One region of the uncultured Limimaricola sp. genome, then DNA from elsewhere that is predicted to be linked to it. Evidence: riboswitches for the same ligand, from Rfam matches in the RefSeq annotation. Region 1 holds a riboswitch; the other holds the start of a gene.

Region 1 (7,367 bases):
CCCATCATCAGGCAATAGGCCCAAGAGATCGGCAAGAGAGAGGGCGAGCCGAAGGGCGCCGCCGAGACGGCGCCGGTGCCGTCCACCGGGTCGCCGGGCAGATGCGCGATCAGGTGGTCCTTGACGCCGATCGGTCCCATGCCGGGACCGCCGCCGCCATGCGGGATGCAAAAGGTCTTGTGCAAGTTGAGATGGCTTACGTCACCGCCCAGATCGCCGGGCCGCGACAGGCCGACCATGGCATTCATGTTGGCGCCATCGATATAGACCTGTCCGCCGTGGGCATGCACGATTTCGCAGACCTCGATCACCGTCTCTTCGAACACCCCGTGGGTCGAGGGGTAGGTGATCATGCAGGCGGCGAGGTTCTCCGCGTGCTGCTCGGCCTTGGTGCGAAAATCCGTGAGATCGATATCGCCGTTCGCCGCCGACTTCACCGGCACCACGGTCCAACCAACCATCTGCGCCGTCGCCGGGTTGGTGCCATGGGCGGACATCGGGATGAGACAGATGTTGCGGTGCCCCTGTCCTTGGGCGCGGTGGTGCCCCGCGATGGTCAAAAGACCCGCGTATTCGCCCTGCGCGCCAGAATTGGGCTGCATCGAGATCGCATCATAGCCGGTCACCTCGCAGAGCTTGGCCGAGAGGTCGTCAATCATGTCGATGTAGCCCGCCGCCTGATCGCGCGGCGCATAGGGGTGTAGAAGGGTGAACTCGTCCCAGCTCACCGGCATCATCTCGGCGGCGGAGTTGAGCTTCATCGTGCAAGATCCCAAGGGGATCATCGCCCGGTCGAGGGCGAGGTCGCGATCCGCGAGGCGGCGCATGTAGCGCATCATCTCCGTCTCGGCCCGGTTCATGTGAAAGACCGGATGGGTGAGATAGGCGGAGGTGCGGATCAAATCGTCGGGCAGCAGGTAGCGCGGCGTGCGGTTGTCATCCGTCCGGGCGATCCCGAAGGCGCGCCAGACCGCCTCGATCGTGTCGGGGCGGGTGCGCTCGTCGAGGGTGATGCCGACCCGCGTCGCGCCGACGCGGCGCAGGTTCAGACCCTCGTCCACCGCCGATTTGAGCACCGCCGATTGCAGCGCGCCGACCTCCACCGTGATCGTGTCGAAATAGACTTCGGGGCGGACCTCGAACCCCGCTTCTTCAAGCCCTTGGGCCAGTCGGACCGTTTTACGGTGGATGCGCTGCGCTATGGCCTTGAGACCCTCGGGCCCGTGAAAGACCGCGTAGAAGCCCGCCATCACCGCCAGCAGTGCCTGCGCCGTGCAGACGTTGGAGGTCGCCTTCTCGCGGCGGATGTGCTGCTCGCGGGTCTGCAGCGACAGCCGGTAGGCGCGGTTGCCATGGCTGTCGATAGAGACGCCGACGATGCGGCCGGGCATGGTGCGGGCATGGATCTTTCGCGTCGCCATATAGGCGGCATGCGGCCCGCCGTAGCCCACCGGCACGCCAAAGCGCTGCGTGTTGCCGACGGCGATGTCGGCCCCCATCGCGCCGGGCTCTTTGAGCAGGGTCAGCGACAGGGGATCGGCTGCGATGATGCCGATGGCCTTGTGCTCGCGCAGCTGTGTGATCTGGGGGGTGAAATCGCGCAGCTCGCCATAGGTGCCCGGATACTGGAAAATCGCGCCGAACACGGCTGCGGCGTCTAGCGTTTCGGGATCGCCAACGATGATTTCGATCCCCAGAGGGGCGGCGCGGGTCTGCATCACCGCGATGTTCTGGGGGTGGCAATTCTCGTCGACGAAAAAGGCCCGCGGCCGGGTCTTGGCGATGCGCTGCGCCATGGTCATCGCCTCGGCACAGGCGGTTGCCTCGTCGAGCAGCGAGGCGTTGGCGATCTCGAGCCCGGTCAGGTCCGACACCATGGTCTGGAAATTGAGCAGCGCTTCGAGCCGGCCTTGGCTGATCTCGGGCTGATAGGGCGTATAGGCCGTGTACCACGCTGGGTTCTCGAAGATGTTGCGCTGGATCGCAGGCGGCGTGACCGTGCCGTGATAGCCCTGACCGATGAGCGAGGTCAGCACCTTGTTCTTGGAGGCCGTGACCTTCATCCGGTGCAGCAGCTCGCGCTCCGACAGGGCCTTGCCGAAATCGAGCGGGGCGGCCTGCCGGATCTTGGGCGGCAGCGTGTCGTCGATCAGCGCCTCGAGGCTTTCGGCCCCTACGATCTCCAGCATCTGCGCCATCTCCGCCGGAGAGGGGCCGATGTGACGCCGGTTAGCGAAGTCGTAGGGCAGGTAGTCTGTCGGGGTGAAGGTCATCCGGGGCTCCTAGGATCAGGCGATCACGAGATCAGGGCGGTGTAGGCGGCCTCGTCGAGCAGGCTTTGCATCTGCGACGGATCGGAGGGTTTGATCTTGAAAAACCACCCCGCGCCGGTCGCGTCCTCATTGGCAAGCGCGGGGTTCTCGGCCAGCGCTTCGTTGACCTCGATGATCTCGCCGTCGATCGGTGCGGCGATGTCGGAGGCGGCCTTGACGCTTTCGATCACCACGATCTCGTCGCCCTTGCTCACGGTGGCCCCGACCTCCGGCAGTTCCACGAAGACGATGTCTCCCAGCTGGGTCGTGGCGTGTTCGGTGATGCCCACAACGACATGGTCGTCCTCGGGGCGCAGCCATTCGTGCTCTTCGGTGTACTTCATGTGGGGTCTCCTTGGGGTCAGCGTTTGAATTTCGCAGGTGTGAAGGGCAGCGTCTCGACCGTCAGCGGCAGACGCTTGCCCCTGAGTTCGCCGTAGACGGTGGTGCCCGGCTCGGCGTGGGCACGGGGGACATATCCCATGGCGATGGGGCCGCCGACGGCGGGGCCAAAGCCGCCCGAGGTGATCCGCCCGATCGGGCTCTCCTGATCCGGGTCGGCAAAGAGGCGCACGCCTTCGCGCATCGGCGCGCGGCCCTCGGGGCGCAGGCCGACACGCATGCGCGCGGCCCCTTCGGTCAGCTCATCCAGGATCACCTCGGCTCCCGGAAACCCGCCCGCCCGCGCGCCGCCACTGCGCCGCACCTTTTGGATCGCCCAAGCCAAAGCCGCCTCTGCCGGGGTCGTGTCCTCGTCGATATCATGGCCGTAGAGGCAAAGCCCCGCTTCGAGCCGCAGGCTGTCGCGGGCACCAAGTCCGATGGGGGCCACCTCCTCGTGCTCCAGCAAACGCCGCGCAAGCGCGGTGGCCCGTGCGGCGGGCACCGAGATCTCGAAGCCGTCTTCGCCGGTATAGCCCGAGCGCGAGACCCAAGCCTCGATGCCGTCGAGCGTCAGCGTCGCGACGTCCATGAAGCGCATCTCGGCGGCCTTGGGGTCGAGAGCCGAAAGAACGCGCTCGGCCATGGGCCCCTGCAGGGCGAGAAGAGCGCGATCCGTGATCTCGGTGATCGCGGCCTCGCCCATTCGCGCGCGCATATGCCCAATGTCCTCGGCCTTGCGGGCGGCGTTGACGACGACGAACAGGTGATCGCCCCGATTGGCCAGCATCAGGTCGTCGAGAAGGCCGCCCCTGTCGTTGGTGAGAAAGCCGTAGCGCTGCCGATTGAGCGGCAGGCCCAGGATGTCGACCGGGATCAGGGCCTCGAGGCCTTCGGCCGCCGAGGCGCCATCCGCGCCCCGGACGATCAGCTGCCCCATGTGGCTCACATCGAAGAGCCCAGCCTTTTCGCGGGTGTGCAGGTGCTCGTGCATCACACCCATCGGATAATGCAGGGGCAGGGCAAATCCCGCGAAAGGGCCCATCTTGGCACCCAGTTCGAGGTGCAGATCGTGCAGCGGCGTCTGGTGCAGCTCCGGCATGGCGGCTCTATCCCCTTGGCCGTCGAGATATCGGGATATCCGGCGGCATCACTGAGACGCGAAAGCTCATGCTTCCGCGGGTGATGCCCCCTCTGTCCTTGCGCCTGAGATCGCTATCCCTTCGGCGGGCACGTCTCGCGCGCCACTCTCCAGAGTTTTCGTATCGGCGTCGGTTCGGTGGCCTGAGAGTTTCCGGGGCGGTTGCTCCTTCGGCACCAGCGGACTGGTTCTCCCGACGACGATCTTCCGATCATTTCTGACCGCTCTACCAGAGTCCGGCAAGAGATTTGTCGGCGGCCTCGTCGTAGCGGCAAGGGACCGCCCCGGTATGAGGCCGGGGCGGGGCAGGGTCATTCGTAGAGAACGGCTTGGATCTCTTCGTCGTCGATGTTGGACTGGTCGTAGTAGAAAAAGCCCGTGTCGATGATCTCGGGCAGCTCTTCGCCATTGGTGACGGCGACGGCGGCCTTGACCGTCTCATAGCCGATGCCGATCGGGTTCTGGGTGATCGCGCCCGCCATCAGCCCTTCGCGGATCGCGTCGGTCTGGGCCTTGCCGGAATCGTAGCCGATCACGGTCAGCCCCTCGCTTCCCATCTCGCGCACCGCGTTGACCACGCCGATGGCCGAGCCTTCGTTGGTGCCGAACATGCCGTCGAGGTCGGGGTTGGCGGTCAGGATCGCCTTGGCGACCTCGGTGGACTGCAGCTGATCGCCCTGGCCGTATTGGACGGAGACCACCTCGATTTCGGGGTATTCGCTCTCCATCCGGTTCAGAAATCCGTCGCGCCGGTCGATGCCGGTGCGGCTGGTCTGGTCGTGGGCCACGACGGCGACCTTGCCCGCGCCGCCGATCAGCTCTGCCATCTTGTCGGCGGCGAGGGCTGCCGCCGCGACGTTGTCGGTGGTCGCGGTGGTGACGGGGATGTCGCTGTCGACGCCGCTGTCGAAGGCGACGATCGGGATGCCCGCCTCGGAGGCCTGCCGCAAAAGCGGGATCGCGGCCTGGCTGTCGAGGGCGGCGAAACCCACGGCGGCAGGATTGTTGGCCAACGCCGCGGCGAGCATGTCGATCTGGCGATCGACCATCGTCTCGTTGTCGGGTCCCTCGAAGGTGATGCGCACGCCGAACTCCTCGGCGGCCTTGTCGGCACCCGATTTCACGGCCTGCCAGAACTGGTGCTGGAAGCCCTTGGAGATCAGCGGAATGTACATCTCGTCCTGCGCGAAGGCGGCGGGTGCCGCGCCCAGCGTGAGCGTGGCCCCGAGTACGGCGACCAGTGAGCGACGTGACAGCATGTGGTTTCTCCTCCCTTGGATGTTGTGGCGCGCAGGCGTCCTTGCGCGTTTGCGCCGGTCGTTAACTTCAGGCCCTCTTGCGCCGGATCATGTCGGCATAGACGGCGAGAATGATGATCGAGCCGGTGACGACGGTCTGCCACTCCTGCGCGACCGACAGCACGCGCAGCCCGTTGGTGAGCACCGCCATGATCAGCGCCCCGATGAGCGAGCCGATGATCGTGCCGCGTCCGCCCGAAAGCGAGGTGCCACCGATGACGACCGCCGCGATGGCCTCGAGCTCGTAGCCCAAACCCAATGCGGGCTGCGCCGAGTTCAGCCGCGAGGCGATCAGCAGGCCCGCGATGCCGACGATGGCCCCGGACAGCGCGTAGATCGCCATTTTCCAGCGGTCGGTGTTGACACCCGACAGCCGAACCGCTTCCTCGTTCGACCCCAGCGCGAAGCAGTAGCGCCCGAGTACGGTGCGCCCGAGGATGTAGGAGGCGGCTGCGGCGACGAGAAACAGGATCAGCACGCCGTTGGGGATCGGCAGAAAGGGCAGCAGATCGCCGATGATCGAGCCGCGCGAAATCTCGGAAAAGCCGGGTGTGTCGTTGAAGTAGATCGGCCGCGTGCCCGAGATCACGAGGCTGAGACCCTTGAGGATCAGCATCATCCCGAGCGTGGCGATAAAGGGCGGGATCTTCATCTTGGCCACGAAGGTGCCCGAGCAGAGCCCGGCCAGCGCGCCGGTGCCGATCGCCGCGACGACGCCCAGAAGCAGCGGCAGGCCGAGATAGGTCAGCACCACGCCGGTGATCACCGCGCAGAAGGTCATCATCGTACCAACCGACAGATCGATGCCGCCGGTGATGATCACCAGCGTCACCGCCACGGCGAGCACGCCATTGACCGAGGTCGCCTGCAGGATGGCGATCATGTTCGACATCTGCATGAAGTTGGGCGAGGCGATCGAAAAGCCGATCAGCAGCAAGATCAGGCTGGCGAAGGCAAGCAGCTTTTGATGCGCGCCAGTGGCGATGAGCCGGGCAAGCGGCGATTTCGGGGCGTTGGTGGTCGTGGTGGTCATCTCATCCCTCCGCCAGCGCAGACTCGCGCCGTGTCGCCAATTCCATGATCGTCTCTTGAGTGGTCGCGGCCCCGCCCGGCAGGATGCCGGTCAGCCGTCCCTCGCACATCACCGCGATGCGGTGGCTGAGCCGCATCACCTCAGGCAGTTCGGACGAGATCACGATGATCGCCCGGCCCTGCGCCGCGAGATCCTCGAGCAGGGCGTAGATCTCGGATTTCGCGCCCACGTCGATGCCGCGCGTCGGCTCGTCGAAGATCAGGATGTCGCAATCGCGCAGCAGCCACTTGGCGATGACCACCTTTTGCTGGTTGCCCCCCGACAGCAGCCGCACCTCCTGCGTGTCCGAGGGCGTGCGGATGCCGAGGCGCGCGATGTAGTCCTGCGCCGTGCGCTTCATCGCCGCCTCGTCGAGCACGCCCGTGCGGGAGGTGAACCGCGCAAGGCTCGCCATCGCGATGTTGGCGCGCAGCGTCATGTCGGTGGCGAGGCCGAAGTGCTTGCGGTCCTCCGACAGGTAGCCGATGCCCGCGCGCACCGCGTCGTTGGGGCTGCGGATGTCGCAGGGTTTGCCGTCCACGATGATGTCGCCGGCCTCGCGCGGATCGGCGCCAAAGATGATGCGCGCCACCTCGGTGCGACCGGCCCCCATCAACCCGGCAAAACCGAGGATCTCGCCCTTGCGCAGGGAAAAGCTTACGTCGCGCACCTCTCGGCCCCGGGTCAGCCCGCGCACCTCGAGCGCCATCGGCTGATGCGCGGTGTCGGGGATGACTGGCACGGCCTGCGTCACCTCGCGGCCCACCATCATGCGGATGATCTCCGACAGCGGCGTCGAAGCGGCATCGACTGTGTCGATATAGGCGCCGTCGCGCAGGATGGTGACGCGGTCGGCGATGCGCTTGATCTCGTCCATCTTGTGGCTGATGTAGACCACGCCCACGCCGTCGGCCTTGAGCTTGGTGATCACCCTGAACAGCTCGGCAATCTCGGCATCGTTGAGCGCGGCCGTCGGCTCGTCCATGATCAGAACGCGCGGCGCGTAGGACAGCGCCTTGGCGATTTCGATCAATTGCTGCCGCGCGATGGTCTGGTGGCCTACCGGGGCGCGCGGGTCGAGATCGAGGTTGAGCGAGGCAAAGATCTTGGCGGTGCGCCGGTTCAGCTCAGCTTCGTCCAGACGCCCGAAGCGACGGCGCGGC
Region 2 (7,367 bases), on a different contig from region 1:
GGTCGAGACGACGCCGCGCCGTCCGCCGCCGACGATCACAGGCTTGTCCACGAGATCGGGGTTGTCGCGCTTTTCGACGCTGGCGAAAAAGGCGTCGCAATCCATGTGCGCGATGGAGAGCGAAAACAGTTCGGGATGGGATGTAACGCGCGGGGACCGGCAGGCGGGACAGCGTTTGCCCGCCTCGAAGGTGTGAAGACAGGCGCGGCAAAGAGACGGCATGGCAACATCATACAGCGCCGCATGGAGCGGCGAAAGCTTCGACGGCGCGAAGGCGGCGCTGTTCGTCGCGGATCGCCTGCTCGTGATCCGTCGTGACGACCGGCCCGACATCGTCTTTCCCGGCGCGCTGGATTTTCCGGGTGGCGGGCGCGAGCGGGACGAGAGCCCCGAGGCGACGCTGGCGCGCGAGATGCGCGAGGAGGTGGGGCTGGAGATGGGCCGGGCCGATGTTCTGTGGCGGCAGCGATTCGTCAGCGCCACGCGGCCCGGGCCCGTTTGGTTCTTTGTGTTGCACATGAACGCGGAGGCCGAGGCCGACGTAGTATTCGGCGACGAAGGGCAGGGCTGGTCCCTGATGACGCCGCAGGCCTTTCTGGACGCGCCCGATGCGATCCCGGCGCTGCAGGCGCGGCTCAGGCTCTGGCAGGCGCTCTAGCGGAACCGGGCCAGCAACCCCTGCGCGCCCGCGAGCATAAGTGAGGCATCGATGCCGACGGCGGTGAACCGGGTGCCGCGGGTCATGCAATCGCGCGCGAAGGCCGGGTCGAGCGTCAGGATGCCAGCGGGCACACCCATCGCGCCCAAGCGGTCGATCGCGCCCATGATCGCCTCTACCACCTCCGGGTGATCGAGACGGCCCGGATGGCCAAGGCTCGCCGCGAGGTCGGCGGGGCCGATGAACACGCCGTCCACGCCCTCGACGGCCGCGATCTCCTCGAGCCGGTCGAGCGCCGCCTTGGTCTCGACCTGCACCAGCACGCAGATCTCTTCATGCGCGCGAGCCATGTAGTCGCCGATCCTGCCATAGCGCGTGGCCCGGTGCAGCCCTGCGACGCCGCGCATGCCAACGGGCGGGTAGCGGGTGGCGGCGACGGCGGCGCGGGCCTCTTGGGCCGATTGCACATAGGGGATCAGCAGCGTCTGCGCGCCGAAGTCGAGCAACCGCTTGATGAGAATCGGATCGTTCCAGGCCGGGCGCACCACGGCCGAGGTCGTGGGCTCGGCCGCCATGGACTGCAGTGCCGGCAGGACGTCGAGCACGTCGGTGGGCGAATGCTCGGTGTCGACCACCACCCAGTCATAGCCCAGCCCCGAAAGCGCCTCGGGCACGAAGGCCCCCGAGATCATGTTCCAAAGACCGATCTGCTGGCGCCCCTCGCGCAGCCCCGCCTTGAAGCGGTTCACCGGGTTTTCCATGGCGTCTCCCCTCCGCGATGCGCGGCTCTCCCGCCGACCCTGAGGGGGCCGGTTCGCATCGGAGGATCGGCGCGATACCGGGCAGTTGCAAGCGCGGCGGCGCAAATGTCACGCGGATCGCCGCTTGCGCGAGATTCTTGTGCGGGGTGCACTGGCGGAACGGCGCGGCATGCCGTATGTTTCCGATAGGAAACGGTCCTGCCGGGAGAGAGCGGGACGGTCCGCCGCCGAAGGAGCAGTCGCGCGCCCCGCGATCTCTCAGGCAAAAGGACCGGCCGGGCCGCATGAATATCCGGAGAGAGGCCGCGAGGCCCGCCGAAGGGGAAAGTCGCGCGTGGCATGATGCCATGGCGGTGAAGCTCTCAGGCACAAGGGACGGAAGGGGCGCGTTGGAGCGGGCAACATGCCGCATTACGCCGTTTTGGGCGCCGGAATCACCGGCGTCACCACTGCTTATTCCCTGTTGAAGCGCGGCCACGAGGTCACGGTCTTTGATCGCCAGCGCTATGCGGCGATGGAGACGAGCTTTGCCAATGGCGGACAGCTCTCGGCCTCGAACGCCGAGGTCTGGAACCGTTGGGCCACCGTGCTCAAGGGCACGAAGTGGCTCCTGAAGCCCGACGCGCCGCTATCGGTGAACCCCAAGCCGAGCTGGCACAAGATGAGCTGGATGGCCGAGTTCCTCGGGCAGATCCGCAATTACGAAGCCAATACCGTGGCCACGACCAGGCTTGCCGTGGCAGCGCGGGCCGGGATGCGCGAGATGGCCGAGACGGCGGGGATCGACTTCGATTTTTCGCCCGCCAGCATCGTGCATTTCTACCAGACCCAGAAAGATCTGGCCGATGGTCGCCGGGTGAACAAGCTGCTCGCACAGGGCGGTCTGCGCCGTGATGAGCTGTCACCCGACGAGGTGCGCGCCCTGGTGCCGCAACTCACCGGGCCTTTGACGGGCGGCTTCGTGACCGAGAGCGATTCCACCGGCGACATCCACAAGTTCACCACAGGTCTCGCCAACTGGCTGGCGGGGCAGGGGGTGCGGTTCCGCATGGGGCAAGAGATCACCGACGTGCGCGCGGCCGAAGATGGTGTCACGGTCACCGCCGGTGCGCCCGAGCGCTTTGATGGTGTGGTGGTCTGTGCCGGTGTCGGATCGCGCAGCATCGCGGCGAAGCTGGGCGACCGGGTGAACATCTATCCGGTGAAAGGCTATTCGATCACCGTGTCCCTGCGCGATGCGCAGAGCCGGGCGGCAGCCCCCTATGTCTCGCTTCTGGACGACAAGGCCAAGATCGTGACTTCGCGTCTGGGTGAGGACCGGTTCCGCGTCGCGGGCACGGCCGAGTTCAACGGCTACAACCGCGACATCCGTTCAGACCGGGTCAAACCGCTGGTCGATTGGGTCGAGCGGCTGTTTCCGGGCGTGTCGACCGAGCATTGTGTGCCTTGGGCCGGTCTGCGGCCGATGATGCCGAACATGCTGCCCAAGGTCGGCGCGGGGCGTCAACCGGGCGTGTTCTACAACACCGGCCACGGGCATCTGGGCTGGACGCTGTCTGCTGCCACCGCCGAGGCGCTGGGCGAGACAATCGGTGAAGGCCCGGGGTTGCGTGCTATGCCCGGAGGCATGGCGCAGGCCGCCTGAGTGCCACCCCTCCTCACGAAAAAGGCCCGCCGTTTGGCGGGCCTTTCTACGTTCGGGGGAGGACCGAAAATTCAGAGATGCGACCAGAGCGACGCGCCGCTGTCGGACATACGCATCGCGTGACGGGTCAGGCTGGCGCGCACATGGCCCGCGTCCATGTCGATCGGCCCGGCCACTTGGCAGGGATAGCGGTAGGTCGTGCCGTTGCGGTCCACGTCCACGCGCGCCTCGAAGGCACCGATCTGGGCGTTGTAGCGCACGTCGCCGAGTCTGATGGTCTGCATTCGAAGTGTCTCCGCTGCTCGCTTTTTCTAGATCGTCAACCACTCAATCGCGATTTCGGTTCCTTGTGGCGGCGAAGACTCTTTGATTCATTTTTGCCCAGCACAAACCTACTAGGTGTTGGGGGTGCGGACCTGCGGCGACACCATTTCCTCTGCGATGGCCTGCGCGGCGGCACGGGGGTTCTCCGCCTGCCAGACAGGGCGACCGACCACGACATGGTCCGCGCCCGCCGCGATGGCCTGCGCGGGCGTCATCACCCGCTTCTGATCGCCGAGGGCCGCACCGGCGGGGCGCACGCCCGGCGTGACGATGAGCTTGCCCGCCGCCTGCGGCAGCGCCCGGATCAGTGCGGCCTCCTGCGGGCTGGCGATCACGCCGTCGGCCCCGGCCTCTAGCGCGCGGCCCGCGCGTTCCACCACCATCTCGGCCACGTCGCCCGCGCGCATCATCCCCTCGTCAAGATCATCGCGGTCAAGCGAGGTGAGGATCGTCACGGCGAGGATTTTCATATCCTTGCCACTTGCGCCTTCCCGCGCGGCGCGCACCACGTGCGGATCGCCATGCACGGTGAGAAAGTCGAGATCGAACTGCGCCAGCCCGCGCACCGCCGCCTCGACCGTGGCCCCGATGTCGAAGAGCTTCATGTCCAGAAAGATGCGCTTGCCATGCTCGTCCTTCAGCTCGCGCGCCAAAGCGAGCCCGCCGCCGGTGAGCATGCCCAGGCCGATCTTGTAAAACGACACCGCGTCGCCGAGCTGCTCGGCGAGCTTGAGCCCGGAGATCGCGTCGGGACGGTCGATGGCGACGATCAGGCGATCGTCGGCGGGGGTCGGGGCGGTCATGGCGGGCTCTCCGGGGCTTTGGGGGGTCGCGCGCTTTTGACGCGTGCCGCGCAGCCGCGTCAAGCGCGGGTGCGGGAACGCAGGCGCCGGGGCGGCGTTGCGCCTGTGAAAGGGGCCCTGTGCCTCAGCCAAGGAGACCGACATGGCCCAAAAACCCCGCAGTTCGCGCCGCGCATTTCTCTATGCGATGATCCCGATGGGGTTCATCCTTCTCGTCATTTTCCTCGTGGTAGGTGGCTGGTTCCGCGCCGAGGAGGCCGAGGAGTTCGACACCGTGCCGCTCGAGGTGCCGAGCCAGAGCCCTGCGACCACCGGTGAAACCGGTGACGCCGAACCCGACGATGCGATCATCGATGACGCCGAAACCGATGCGGCCGAGCCGCAGACGCCCGACGACATGGTGCGGCCGAGCGTTGCCGACAGCGATGCCGACAGCTTGGGGGAGCCCGAGGACGACAATGTCGATGACGATGGCGGCCTCGACCCGGTGCCGCCCTCGGAGTGACCGGCGCAAGCCATTGATAACTTGGCCGCCGGGCGACGTACCCGGCGGCCATTTTGCATTCTGTGATACTTGCGCAACGCCGACCCGCCCCCCATCTTTCCGACCAGAGGCCCGAACCGGGGCGCGCCGCCAGAGCGGGCGTCTTTCCACCGGGCGCTTTGACCAAGGAGAGACAGATGAACCTCGACAAGTTCACCGAACGCTCGCGCGGCTTCATTCAGGCTGCGCAGACCATCGCGATGCGCGAGAGCCACCAGCGTCTTGCGCCCGAGCACCTTCTGAAGGCGCTCATGGACGACGATCAGGGCCTTGCCACCAACCTCATCATCAATGCGGGCGGCGACGCTGGCCGCGTGCGCGAAGCGGTCGATGCCGCCGTGGCCAAGCTGCCCAAGGTGTCAGGTGACGCGGGCCAGACCTATCTCGATCAGTCCACCGGCAAGGTTCTCGACGAGGCCGAGCAGATCGCCAAGAAGGCTGGCGACAGCTTCGTGCCCGCCGAGCGCATTCTCATGGCGCTCGCCATGGTGAAGTCCAAGGCCAAGGAGGCGCTCGACGCCGGCAGGGTCTCGGCGCAATCGCTCAACACCGCGATCAATGCCGTGCGCAAGGGCCGTACCGCCGACAGTGCCAATGCCGAGGAAGGCTATGACGCGCTGAAGAAATACGCGCGCGACCTGACCGAGGCCGCCGAGCAGGGCAGGATCGACCCGATCATCGGGCGCGACGAGGAAATCCGCCGCGCTATGCAGGTGCTGTCGCGCCGCACTAAGAACAACCCGGTGCTGATCGGCGAGCCGGGCGTTGGCAAGACCGCCATCGCCGAAGGTCTGGCGCTGCGCATCATCGACGGCGATGTGCCGGAATCCCTGCGCAACAAACGCTTGATGTCGCTCGACATGGGCGCGCTCATCGCTGGCGCCAAATATCGCGGCGAGTTCGAGGAGCGGCTGAAAGCGGTGCTCAAGGAGATCGAGGCCGCGGCAGGCGAGGTAATCCTGTTCATCGACGAGATGCACACCCTCGTGGGGGCCGGCAAATCCGACGGCGCGATGGATGCGGCCAACCTCATCAAGCCGGCTCTGGCGCGCGGTGAGTTGCACTGCATCGGTGCCACCACGCTCGATGAGTATCGCAAATATGTTGAGAAGGACGCGGCTCTGGCGCGGCGGTTCCAGCCGCTGATGGTCGAGGAGCCGACCGAAGAGGACACGATCTCGATCCTGCGCGGCATCCGCGAGAAATACGAGTTGCACCATGGCGTGCGGATCTCGGACTCGGCGCTCGTGGCGGCGGCGCAGTTGTCGCATCGCTATATCACCGACCGCTTCCTGCCCGACAAGGCGATCGACCTCGTCGACGAGGCCGCCAGCCGGCTGCGCATGGAGGTGGACAGCAAGCCCGAGGAGCTCGACGCGCTCGACCGTTCGATCCTGCAGATGCAGATCGAGGCCGAGGCGCTGCGCCGCGAGGATGACGAGGCCTCCAAGGAGCGTCTGGCCAAGATCGAAGAGGAGCTCGGCGCGCTGACCGAAAAGGCGGATGCGATGACCGCCAAATGGCAGGCCGAGCGCGACCGTCTCGAAGGCTCGCGCACGCTCAAGGAGCGGCTCGACCGCGCGCGCGCCGAGCTCGACATCGCCAAGCGCGAGGGCAACCTCGCCAAGGCGGGCGAGCTCAGCTACGGCGTCATCCCGCAGCTCGAGCGCGAGCTGAGCCATGCCGAGACCTCGGACGACCCGCTGATGGTCGAAGAGGCGGTGCGGCCCGAGCAGATCGCCGAGGTGGTGGAGCGCTGGACCGGCATCCCGACCTCGAAGATGCTCGAGGGTGAGCGCGAAAAGCTGCTGCGCATGGAAGAGGAGCTGGGCCGCCGCGTGATCGGCCAGCACACCGCCGTGCGGGCCGTGGCCAACGCGGTGCGCCGTGCGCGGGCGGGGCTGAACGACGAGCATCGTCCCTTGGGCTCTTTCCTGTTCCTCGGACCCACGGGCGTGGGCAAGACCGAGCTGACCAAGGCCGTGGCCGAATACCTCTTCGACGACGACCAGGCGATGGTGCGCATCGACATGTCGGAGTTCATGGAAAAGCACGCGGTCGCCCGCCTGATCGGCGCGCCTCCGGGCTATGTCGGCTATGACGAGGGCGGCGTGCTGACCGAGGCCGTGCGGCGCAGGCCCTATCAGGTGATCCTGTTCGACGAGGTCGAAAAGGCGCATCCGGATGTCTTCAACGTGCTGTTGCAGGTGCTCGACGACGGGGTGCTGACCGATGGGCAGGGCCGTCGCGTCGACTTCAAGCAAACGCTGATCGTGCTGACCTCGAACCTCGGGGCGCAGGCGCTCAGCCAGCTTCCCGACGGGGCGGATGCAGGCCGCGCAAAGCGCGACGTGATGGATGCGGTGCGGGCGCATTTCCGGCCCGAGTTCCTCAACCGGCTCGACGAGACGATCATCTTCGACCGGCTCGGCCGCGAGGACATGTCGGGCATCGTCGAGATCCAGCTCGCTCGGCTGGAGAAGCGGCTGGCGGGGCGCAACATCACGCTGACGCTCGACGAGGCCGCGAAGAAGTGGCTGGCCGAGGAGGGCTATGACCCGGTGTTCGGGGCGCGACCCCTGAAAAGGGTGATCCAGCGGGCGTTGCAGGACCAGCTGGCCGAGATGATCCT

Evidence for each region. A riboswitch is a leader RNA that binds a small molecule or an ion and turns the genes downstream of it on or off. The one in region 1 is predicted to bind glycine.
Region 2: it holds a riboswitch for glycine, as region 1 does, so the genes downstream of both, AADJ02_RS08035 (D-amino acid dehydrogenase) here and gcvT (glycine cleavage system aminomethyltransferase GcvT) in region 1, are expected to answer to the same signal.

Annotation. Positions count from the first base shown of each region.
Region 1 is NZ_CAXHZL010000006.1:111,654-119,020, forward strand. Features, by position in the region: gene gcvP (aminomethyl-transferring glycine dehydrogenase) at 1-2,273, opposite strand, end outside; gene gcvH (glycine cleavage system protein GcvH) at 2,297-2,656, opposite strand; gene gcvT (glycine cleavage system aminomethyltransferase GcvT) at 2,674-3,795, opposite strand; glycine riboswitch at 3,956-4,040, opposite strand; gene AADJ02_RS09715 (ABC transporter substrate-binding protein) at 4,146-5,093, opposite strand; gene AADJ02_RS09720 (ABC transporter permease) at 5,161-6,165, opposite strand; gene AADJ02_RS09725 (sugar ABC transporter ATP-binding protein) at 6,167-7,367, opposite strand, start outside.
Region 2 is NZ_CAXHZL010000005.1:2,415-9,781, reverse strand. Features, by position in the region: gene AADJ02_RS08050 (DNA polymerase IV) at 1-222, opposite strand, end outside; gene AADJ02_RS08045 (NUDIX hydrolase) at 221-658, shown strand; gene AADJ02_RS08040 (aldolase/citrate lyase family protein) at 655-1,419, opposite strand; glycine riboswitch at 1,612-1,699, shown strand; glycine riboswitch at 1,702-1,808, shown strand; gene AADJ02_RS08035 (D-amino acid dehydrogenase) at 1,823-3,064, shown strand; gene AADJ02_RS08030 (hypothetical protein) at 3,136-3,348, opposite strand; gene pyrF (orotidine-5'-phosphate decarboxylase) at 3,460-4,191, opposite strand; gene AADJ02_RS08020 (hypothetical protein) at 4,334-4,696, shown strand; gene clpB (ATP-dependent chaperone ClpB) at 4,873-7,367, shown strand, end outside.